Regions from separate parts of the Micromonospora luteifusca genome, predicted to be linked through region 1. Evidence: riboswitches for the same ligand, from Rfam matches in the RefSeq annotation. Region 1 holds a riboswitch; each other region holds the start of a gene.
What was found. A riboswitch is a leader RNA that binds a small molecule or an ion and turns the genes downstream of it on or off. The one in region 1 is predicted to bind cyclic di-AMP.

Region 2: it holds a riboswitch for cyclic di-AMP, as region 1 does, so the genes downstream of both, JOD64_RS17065 (coiled-coil domain-containing protein) here and JOD64_RS33775 (C40 family peptidase) in region 1, are expected to answer to the same signal.
Region 3: it holds a riboswitch for cyclic di-AMP, as region 1 does, so the genes downstream of both, JOD64_RS24060 (C39 family peptidase) here and JOD64_RS33775 (C40 family peptidase) in region 1, are expected to answer to the same signal.

What each region holds. Positions count from the first base shown of each region.
Region 1 is NZ_JAFBBP010000001.1:3,279,010-3,282,278, reverse strand. It holds gene dcd (dCTP deaminase) at 1-254, shown strand, start outside; gene JOD64_RS33775 (C40 family peptidase) at 314-1,354, opposite strand; cyclic di-AMP (ydaO/yuaA leader) riboswitch at 1,367-1,502, opposite strand; gene JOD64_RS14705 (N-acetylmuramoyl-L-alanine amidase) at 1,737-3,269, shown strand, end outside.
Region 2 is NZ_JAFBBP010000001.1:3,760,550-3,763,818, forward strand. It holds gene JOD64_RS17060 (carbonic anhydrase) at 1-282, shown strand, start outside; gene JOD64_RS17065 (coiled-coil domain-containing protein) at 340-1,359, opposite strand; cyclic di-AMP (ydaO/yuaA leader) riboswitch at 1,364-1,494, opposite strand; gene JOD64_RS17070 (YibE/F family protein) at 1,660-3,030, opposite strand; gene JOD64_RS17075 (heavy metal translocating P-type ATPase) at 3,203-3,269, shown strand, end outside.
Region 3 is NZ_JAFBBP010000001.1:5,257,898-5,261,166, forward strand. It holds gene JOD64_RS24055 (hypothetical protein) at 1-670, shown strand, start outside; cyclic di-AMP (ydaO/yuaA leader) riboswitch at 956-1,097, shown strand; gene JOD64_RS24060 (C39 family peptidase) at 1,343-2,164, shown strand; gene JOD64_RS24065 (alpha/beta fold hydrolase) at 2,299-3,045, shown strand; gene JOD64_RS24070 (CDP-glycerol glycerophosphotransferase family protein) at 3,050-3,269, opposite strand, start outside.

The DNA of each region.
Region 1 (3,269 bases):
TGCTCACGCACTCGACCGCCGGCTTCATCGACCCGGGTTTCTCCGGTCACGTGACGCTGGAGCTGTCCAACGTGGCTAACCTGCCGATCACCCTCTGGCCGGGCATGAAGATCGGGCAGCTCTGCATCTTCCGGCTGTCCTCGCCGGCCGAGCACCCGTACGGCTCGGTGGTCTACGGCTCGCGGTACCAGGGCCAGCGAGGGCCGACGCCGAGCCGCGCCTGGCAGCACTGGCGCACCTGGCCCACCCGCTGAACCGGTAACGACGAGGGCCCGCCGCGACGAATCGCGACGGGCCCTTCGGTCACCCTCGATCAGCCTGGGCGGCCATAGCTGTGGATCGGGCCGTCGTCGACCTTCTTCATCTTGACCGGTTGACCGGCCTGCGAGGCGTGCACCACCCAGCCGCCGCCGACGTACATGCCGACGTGGTGGATGTCGCTGTAGTAGAAGACCAGATCGCCGGGGCGCAGGTTGGCCCTGCTGACATCCTTGGTGGCGCGGCTCTGCGCGGCGGCATTGTGTGGCAGCGACACGCCGGCCTTCGCCCAGGCCGCCAGCATCAGACCGGAGCAGTCGTACGAGTTCGGACCCTCGGCACCCCAGACGTAGGGCTTGCCGATCTGGGCGCAGGCGAACTTGACCGCCGTGCCCGCGGCACCGCCGGGATAGCTGCCCGGGCACGGCGCCGGACGCAACGGGCCGCCGCCACCACTGCCGTACACCTTGAGACGCAGCTTCTGCAGCTTGTCGATCTCATCGTTGATCTGCTTCTTCTTCGCAGCCAACTGGGCCTCGGTGCGGGTCAGCTGGGCCACCATCTCGTCGAGTGGCGCCTTCTGCGCGGCCAGATCGTCGCGCAGATCCGCCACCTCGCGCACGTCCTGCTGCTGGTTGTGCGCGAAGCGGTCGAGCATCTCGAGCTGGCCAACAACCTCGCCGGGTGACCGGCTGCCCAGCACCGCATTGACGGTCGCGACGTTCTCGCCCTTGTACGCGCGCACGGCCAGGGCGCTGACCTTGTTCATCGCGGCGTCGACCTGACGCTCCAGCGGGGCGATCCGGGCGGCCACCGCGTCGGCCTGCTTGCGCTTCGCGGCGAGGTCGGCCCGGGTGGCGTTGTGCTGCTCGATGATCGGTTCGAGCTTGTTCCAGTCGGCGTCGATCTGGCGCTCGATCTCGGCGACGCTCGGGTCGGCGTGGGCCGCTGTGGCGCTGCCCGTCAGGACGACGGCGACGCCGATCAGTGCGGCGAGAGCGGTGGTGAAGCGGGAACTGCGTGGGCGCGGCACGATCGACGTCGGGCCGGCTGATGCCGGCCGCCCGGACGACGGCCGCGGGGCATGGAGTGCCACCGGGTTCCGTACTCCTTCTTCCTGACCGCCTACCGGGTTAGCTGACGGGTTCGGGCGGGAAGTCGGCGCCCTACCGCATTTGCTGCGGATTCACCCCGGGGGACCTGGGTCCCCGGTTCGTTCGGAAACGACTCGGCGGTGTCGGTCCGTTACCGCCCGGGTTGGGCGGAGCTGCTATCGGGCCGACGAATGACCAGAGTAGAGACGCCCGTTACCGATCCGCAACCCGCACGGCCGTGACACTCCGTACCGATCAGGGAGGGTCACTGCCCGTACGCGAAGATTTCTTTCTCGACGCGTCGAGACATGGAAAGGTATTGACGCGGACTCCCGGCCGGCGCGAAGGTGACCTCACCTTCATTCGTGGAATCTAGGGGGTTCGATGCACCATCCAACCCTGTCCGCCTGCCGGCGCACACTGCTCGCCGCCGCCGTGGTCGCCGCCGCGACCGCGGTACCGCTACCCGCCAGCGCGGCCGCCGCACCCACCGCCGACCGCCAGCAGCAGTACGCCGCCGCAGCGGCCGAATACGGCGTACCGACCGACGTGCTGCTCGGCGTCTCCTACCTGGAGTCCCGCTGGGACAGCAACGCCGGCACACCGAGCACCAGCGGCGGCTACGGCCCGATGCACCTGACTGACGCCCGACATGTGGCGGCTCTGCCGGTCGGCGGCCACCACGACGCCGGCACCGAGGACCCGCGCGGCGACGAATCCCGCCCCACGCTCGCACCCGCTCCCCGGCCGGCCGACGACCCCGCGCCGCCCGCCGCCGCGTTGCAGACCGTGGACGCCGCCGCGGCACTGACCGGTGCCGCTCCCGACGCACTACGCACCGACGCCGACGTCAACATCCGAGGCGGGGCGGCGCTGCTGGCCTCGTACCAGCGGGAGTTGGGCGCCCCCGTCGGTGCCGGCACCGACCCGGCCACCTGGTACGGCGCGGTGGCCCGCTACGCCGGCGCGGACAGTGCCGACGCCGCGGCGGCCTTCGCCGACGAGGTCTTCACCACCATCGGCACCGGCGAGTCGCGGGTGACCGACGACGGCCAGCGGATCACGCTGCCGGCCCGGGCGATCCGGCCCGAGCGTTCCTGGCTGGACCGGCTGGGCCTGCGCCGCCTCGCCCGCCCGGACGGGCTGGAGTGCCCCAGCACCATTTCCTGCGAATGGATTCCGGCGCCCTACGCGGCGTTCGGCGACGGGGACTACGGCAACCACGACCTCTCCGACCGGCCCGACCGGCAGAAGATCGAGTACATCGTCATCCACGACACCGAGGCGAGCTGGGCCACCACCCTGAAGCTCGTCCAGGACCCGACCTACGTGAGCTGGCACTACTCGCTGCGTTCCGTGGACGGGCACGTCGCCCAGCACGTGAAGACCAAGGACGTCGCCTGGCACGCCGGCAACTGGTACGTCAACGCCAAGTCGGTCGGGCTGGAGCACGAGGGCTTCGCGGCGCAGGGCACCTGGTACACCGAGGCGATGTATCGGACCTCGGCGAAGCTGGTCCGGCACCTCGCGCTGCGGCTGGGCATTCCGCTGGACCGCCAGCACATCATCGGCCACGACAACGTGCCCGGCACCACCGCAGCGACCGTACGCGGGATGCACTGGGACACCGGCCCGTACTGGGACTGGACGCACTACTTCGAGCTGCTGCACGCGCCACGGTTGGACACCGGCACCCCGGCCACCGGTCTGGTCCGGATCGACCCGGACTTCGCCACCAACCAGCCGGCGTTCATCGGCTGCGTCACCGCCGGTGTGCCCTGCGCGCCGCGCGGCTCGTCGGCGGTGGTGCTGCGCTCCGCACCGTCCGCGGACGCGCCACTGGTCAACGACATCGCGCTGCGCCCCGAAGGCACCCCGAACACGATGGAGGTGTCGGATCACGGCGCCCGGGCCTCC
Region 2 (3,269 bases), 480 kb from region 1:
CGCGCGGTGGTCGACGCCGTGCTGCCGAGCCTGCGTCGGGCCGAGGCCGAGGGCGTGGACGACATCGACGGCATCGTAGACATCCACATCGCGCAGACCGTTGAGACGCTGCTCGAGCAGTCGCCCGTGCTGGCCGAGGAGGTGGCGCAGGGGCGGTGCGCGGTGGTGGGGGTGTCATATCGGCTCTCCGCCGGAGCGGTGCGCCCGGTGGCCGCAGTGCCGGCCGGCCTCGCGACGCTCGACGTGCCGAACGCGTCGACCGATCCGGCCGCTGCCGCCTGACGTGACGAGGGCCGCTCCGCGCTACGCGGAACGGCCCTCGACGCAGGATCCTGCGGGTCAGAGCAGCGACATGTGGACGTGGTCGGTGTGGTTCGACGGCCCGCTGTACGACTTCCAGCCGGTCGCCGGGAACCAGATCTGCCGGTTCCAGATCACGTAGTAGATGCCGAGTCGGTCGGCGTTACGGATGAGGAACGCGGCGACGTTGTTGCCGTACTTCCGGGTGTCGTCGTTGTGCCACGGGGCGAAGCCGCTCTTCTGCAGCGACCAGTCGCAGGCGCGGCCCTTCGGGTGCTCCCACGGCCCGCCGGAGCGGTAGCAGCCGACGAACCGGTTGAAGCCGGCCCGCTTGACCTCCTTGTACGCGTGCAGCGTGCGCGGCGTGATGCAACCGGACGTGGTGGGGTCCTTCTCGCTGCACGACTGGGGCTTCCAGTCGCCGTCGGCGTCGCGACCCGGCCCGATCCTGGCGACCGGCGAGGTGGCGTCCACCAGGCCGCCGGTGAACCCCTTCCCGCCGACGAGGGCGAGCGCCTTGTCTGCCTCACTCTTCCGCTTCGCCATCAGTGCGGTCTGCTTCTGCTGCTCACGGACCTCGGTGTCGAGGGCCAGCTTGGCCTGCTCGGCGCGGGCCTTCGCCTCGTTGACCTTGGAAAGCTTCTGCTCGTTGACCATGTTCATCTCGTCGAGCGCCGCGGCGCGTTGGACGAACGTGTCAGGGGCGTCGCTCTCGAGCAGCATCGCGAGGGCACCCATCCGGCCGGTTCGGTACGACTGGGCGGCGATCTGCCCGACCTGTGGGGCCAGCGCGTCCAGGTCGGCCTTGGCCCGGTCGACCTCCAACGCCAGCTCGAGCTGCCGCTTCTTCGACTTGTCCAGTTTGGACTTGGCGGCCGAGTAGTCGCGGTTGGCCTGCTCGATGACGTCGGTGATCAGCTGGGGCTCGTTGTCCTCCTCGTGCCCGGACGGGGTGGGTGTCGTCGGGGCGGCGTGGGCGGGGAGGGGCCCAGCGAGCACGGTCAGTGCGGCGATCACGGCCACCACGGGTGTCAGCCAGCGGCGTAGGGGTGCCGTCACAATGTTCCCTTCCGTCGACCGCCGACCGGGTTAGCTGACGGGTTCGGGGCGGAAGTGGCCCCTACCGCTGACGCGGATTCACCCCACGTACCTGGGTCCCCGGTTCGCCGGTTGGCGATTGGGCGGCGGCACCGCAGGCGCCGCTTCGCGCCTTCATCGGTAACCGGCAGCGAGGTTACCCGAGAGTCGACCGACTGAGCTACGCCTGGATGCCGACCAAAAGTGTCTTTTCGTCATAGCGTTGCGTGACCAGTGACGCGGTTCTCAAGTTGGCTGCTCATCCGGTCACGCTGCGGAGTGTCACCATGCCGGATCCGTGCTTCTGTTCGACTCCAGCCATCCGCCGGTGGCCGAGGGCGGGGGCGGGGTCCGCGTCTGATCCGGCTCGTCGGAGTGACCCGTTCGCGGCGAGATGAGTGCGGCCAGTGCCTCCGCGCGGTCCGGTTGGGGCCGCGAGACGGGGGTGTCGGTGGACGGCGGGGCAGCGGTGCGCCCGGCGGCGGTCACCACCGCGGCCAGCCCGGTGGTCAGCGGCACGGCGGCGATCAGACCGAGTGTGGCGACCGCGCTGCGGACGATCTCCTGCGCGAGGAACTCACTGGTGAGGAGCTGCCCGATCGGCCGCGAGTCGGCGCTGAGCAGGAGCAGCAGGGGTAGCGACGCGCCCGCGTACGCCAGCACGATGGTGTTGACAGTGGAGGCGATGTGTGCGCGGCCGACCCGGGTGGCCGCACGGTACAGCTGCAACCGGGTCAGCCCCGGGTTGGCGTTCGCCAGCTCGGTGACGGTCGCCGCCTGGGTGACGGTCACGTCGTCGAGCACCCCGAGCGATCCGATGATGATCCCGGCGAGCAGCAGACCGTGCAGGTCCACGTCGCCCTGGAACATCGACAGGGTGGTGGCATCTTCGCTGCCGAAGCCGGTGAGGTGGGTCGCGGCCGTGGCGATGCTGGCCAGCACCCCGGTCAGCACCAGGCTGCCCAGGGTGCCGAGCACCGCGACCGAGGTCTGGGCGGTGACCCCGTGCGTCAGATAGAGCACCACGAACATGATCAGCGCCGCGCCGACCACCGCCACCAGCAGTGGTGATCTGCCTGCGCCGATGCCCGGTAGCACGAAGCTGAGCAGAATGGCGAAGCTGGCGGCCAACCCGGCGAGCGCGGCCAGGCCCCGCCACCTACCGAACGCGATGATCGCGGCCGCGAAGACCACCGCCAGCCACACCATCGGGGTGCCGCGCTGGTGCTCGGCGATGTTCCAGTTGCTGGTGGTGGGATCGGTGGGATCAGTCAGCTCGACCAGGATGACCTCGTCGCCGACCTCGACCCGAGGTGCGCCGGGTCCGTCGGGCACCGGTGTCCGCACCTGCTGGCCGGCGGTCGGCCCGTCGTCCACCCGGACGTCGACCGTGCCGCACCGCCCGTCGCCGGTCCTCGGTGTGCCCTCGGGGACCGATGGCACCGGGGGGCACGGCTCGCTGACCACCCGGGTCACCGTGCCGGGAAAGCGCGGCACGTCCGCACCGCCATCGGTCTGCGGTGATCCTCCGCGCGGCCAGAGCAGCACCGCGGCGAGCACGGTGGCGACGAAGAGGGGCACCACCGTCAGGACGAGGATCCGTCGTACCCGGGGCGGGGCGGACGAATTGGTATGGGTGTGGCCGGAACCCAAGGCGAGACTCCCAACGATCCGGTGCGGGTACGTGTCGGCGGGCTGGTCGGCTCACTGTCGGAGGGTCATCGGAGGGAATGCTAACCGGGTCGACCCCGGGGAGTCCGGTCGTGCCGGAGTGTCGGTGGCTGAACCGCCCGCGTGGCGGTCCCCGGCCGGGCATGTTGGAGGAATGCCCGATCCGTTGCCGCCCGACCCCGATCGCCAGCAGCACGGCGCCCCGGACAAACCTGCCCAAC
Region 3 (3,269 bases), 2.0 Mb from region 1:
GGTCGCCCGCCCCGAGCGGGACCGGCCCACGGACGATCCGCTCCCGGCCGCGCCGACCGCCCGCGAGTTGGCCGCGGCCGAGGCCGTCGACCTGCGCCGGTACGCCGAGGAGGTAGCCGTCGCCGCGGCCGGGGCGGCCAGGACGGCACGGCGGCGCCGTGAGGCCTGGCTCACCGCCCAGGAGCAGCTGGAACGGGCCTGGGCGGGGTACGACGAGGCGGACACCGCCGCCCGCCGCTTCGCGGGTTCTGCGGCGCTGCCCACCCCGCACACACCCCGGACCCCCGCCGAGTACGCATCCCGGGAGCGCTACCTGCACCGCGCGGCGACGGCGGCGTACTGGCGGGGCGACCTGACCATGGCGCAGCTCGGTGACGTGTTCGGGCACCGACACGGGTGGGATCCCCGACGGCACCCGGTCGAGCAGGAGGCGCTGCTCAGCCGGACGATCCGGGACGCGAGACTGGCCGACTACCAGGCCGCCGCCACCGAGGAGCGGGTCGCCTGGCGGGACGCGGAACTGGCCGCCGAGTCGGCGCGCACCCTCGCCGAGGAGGCGTACGCGGCAGCGGCCCGGTTGCGGCCGAGCCCGGCACCCGCCCGAGGGGCGGCGAGCGGGGCGACTCGTCCCGCCCTCGTGGCACGTTGGCGGCCGGCTCGCGCGGGTTGAGTCCGATCCGTTACGTGAGCCCCGTCACGCCATTCGAAAATCGGACGTCCGGCACGATCGGCTCGATCTGTCCCGTAAATGTGGCCGCGTTGTCGACGCCCTGTCCGGTTGTCGCCCACAGGCGTCGCCGTAACGGGTTGTCCCATCGAGTCACATCATCGGCAATACGCGCAGAAATTGCCGCAGCGAATCGGGTTTACGCAGGTGAACCTTGCTTGGCGCGGTGCGGACAAGGCCAGTAGTGTCGTCCCGTCCGGTGCGGTAATCGATCGCAAGAGGCGACGCCGCGCCGACCCGCTCAATCGTGATCAACGAACCGGGGACCCATCAGTAAGTCCGGGGTGAATCCGCGAGCCACGGCCCGCGGTAGGGCGATCTTCCCGCCCGAATCCGTCAGCTAACCCGGTAGGCGGTGTCGGAAGGAGTTCCCAACTCGTGCAGCACCTTTCCACCCCTCGGTTGTTCCCTCGCCTCCACGGCGCAGCGGTGCCCCCGCTCATTCGTCCAGTGACGGTGAGCTGACCCCCCGGGTCATCGCCTTTCCCGCCCGGCCACGCCGGGCGTTCCCCTGAGCGGTTCACCATCCGCGGACCACGGTCCGTGCGCTGACGCCTGCCCGGATACCGGTCCGGCCGCGGTGTGCCGCTCTCCCCCCCGATCCGTGGAGGACCCGTGAAGCACACCATGCAGCGTCAACTCCGACGCTTCGCCACCCAGCGCCCGTACCAGATCGCCGCCGCCTCCGCCGCGGCCCTCGTGATCGCCACCACCACCGGCGCTCTGCTCACCACCACCGACGACGCTCCGGCCAGCCAGCGCACCGCGACCACGGTCGCCGAGATGCGCAGCGACACCGTCGCCTCCCTCGGCGAGGCACCCGATGCTTCCCCCTCGGCCAGCGCTGCCCCGGCCACCAGCGCCGCGTCTCCCGCCGCCAAGGCCAGCACCAACCCGGACCTGACCCGTAAGCCGGAGCCGCCGAAGCCGCCGGCGACCAAGGTGCTCGACTACGAGTACGAGGCGCAGAACACGTACTACAACTGCGGCCCGGCGGCCACCCGCAACGCGCTCAGCGCCACCGGCATCGACCGCACCCAGGAGGAACTCGGTGCCGAGCTGGGCACCACCGAGATGGGCACCAACTCGGCCGAGGACACCACCCGGGTGCTCAACGCCGAGGTGAAGGGCTCCCCGTACCGGACCCGGATGTTCGCCGGCGCACCCAGCCCGGCGCAGATGGACCGACTCCAGGCCGACGTCGTCAAGGCCATCACCGACGGGCGGGGCGTGGTGGCCAACGTGGTCGGCGACGCCACCGACACCGACGGTGGGTGGCACTCCTACGGCGGCGGGCACTACATCGCCGTCGTGGGTTACAAGGACAACGGCCGGACCGTGCGGATCGCCGACTCGGCGAACCCGGCCGACCCGTCGTACTGGATCACCACGATCGACCTGGCCAACTGGATCACCAGCCGGGGCTACTCCGCCTGACCCAGGCACGCTGACCGCCGCGGGCGCCGTCCCTCACGAGGGGCCGGCGCCCGCGGTGTCTTTCCGAAGCGGTCCGGGGTACGCCGCCATCGACGACTCTCGTCCGGGGCGGTGAACCGTGGCAGACTGCGGCCGTGGTGGATGAATCGGTTGGTCGGGCCGGCCGTCGGCCCGTCCTGCTGCTGCTGCACGGGATGGGGGCGACCGGGGACGTCTGGTTGCCCTGGGCGCCGCTGCTGGAGCAGCACTGGCCCGGGCGGTGGCTGGCACCGGACCTCGCCGGCCACGGCTGGGCGGCGCCGCTGCCGTCGTACTCCTTCGAGGGTTTCGCCCGGCAGATCGCGCAGGGTCTGGCCTCCGACGACCGCGTCGTCGTGCTCGGGCACTCGCTCGGTGGGGTCGTCGGCCTGGCGCTGGCCGCCCGTGCCGCCGGAATACCGGTGGACGCGGTGGTCGGGCTGGGCATCAAGGCGCTCTGGTCACCCGCCGAGCTGGAACGCGCCGCCGACCTGGCCGCGCGTCCGGTGAGCTGGTTCGCCAGCCGTACCGAGGCGGCCCGCCGTTACCTGCGCGTCGCCGGACTGGCCGGTCTGCTCCCGCCGGACCACCCGGTGGTGGACGCCGGGCTGCGTCAGGTCGACGGCCGGTGGCGTCTCGCCATGGATCCGAACGCCTTCGCCGTCGGCGAGCCCAACCTGGCCGCACTACTGGCGGCGATCGACGTGCCGGTGGTGCTGGCGCGCGGTGAACACGACCCGATGGTCACCGACGCTCAGCTCAAGGAGTACGACGTACCGGTCGCCACTCTGCCCGGTCTCGGGCACAACGCGCACGTGGAGGACCCGGCGGCCGTGCTGGCGCTGCTCGACCCGTACCGCTGAGCGGCTATGCCTGTGCGGACGCGGTCAGTTCCTTCGCGGGCATCAGCTCCCGGCGGGCGGCGGTCAGGAAGGCCTCGGCGTACGACTCGGCGGGGAAGTCACCCAGGTAACGCCGGCGGGTCGCCCAGCGCTCCGCGGCCAGCGGGTCGGTGTCCAGCAGCGCGGTCAGCACCTCGTCCACGTTGGACACGTCCCGACGCAGCACGTAACCCGACGCGGCCAGC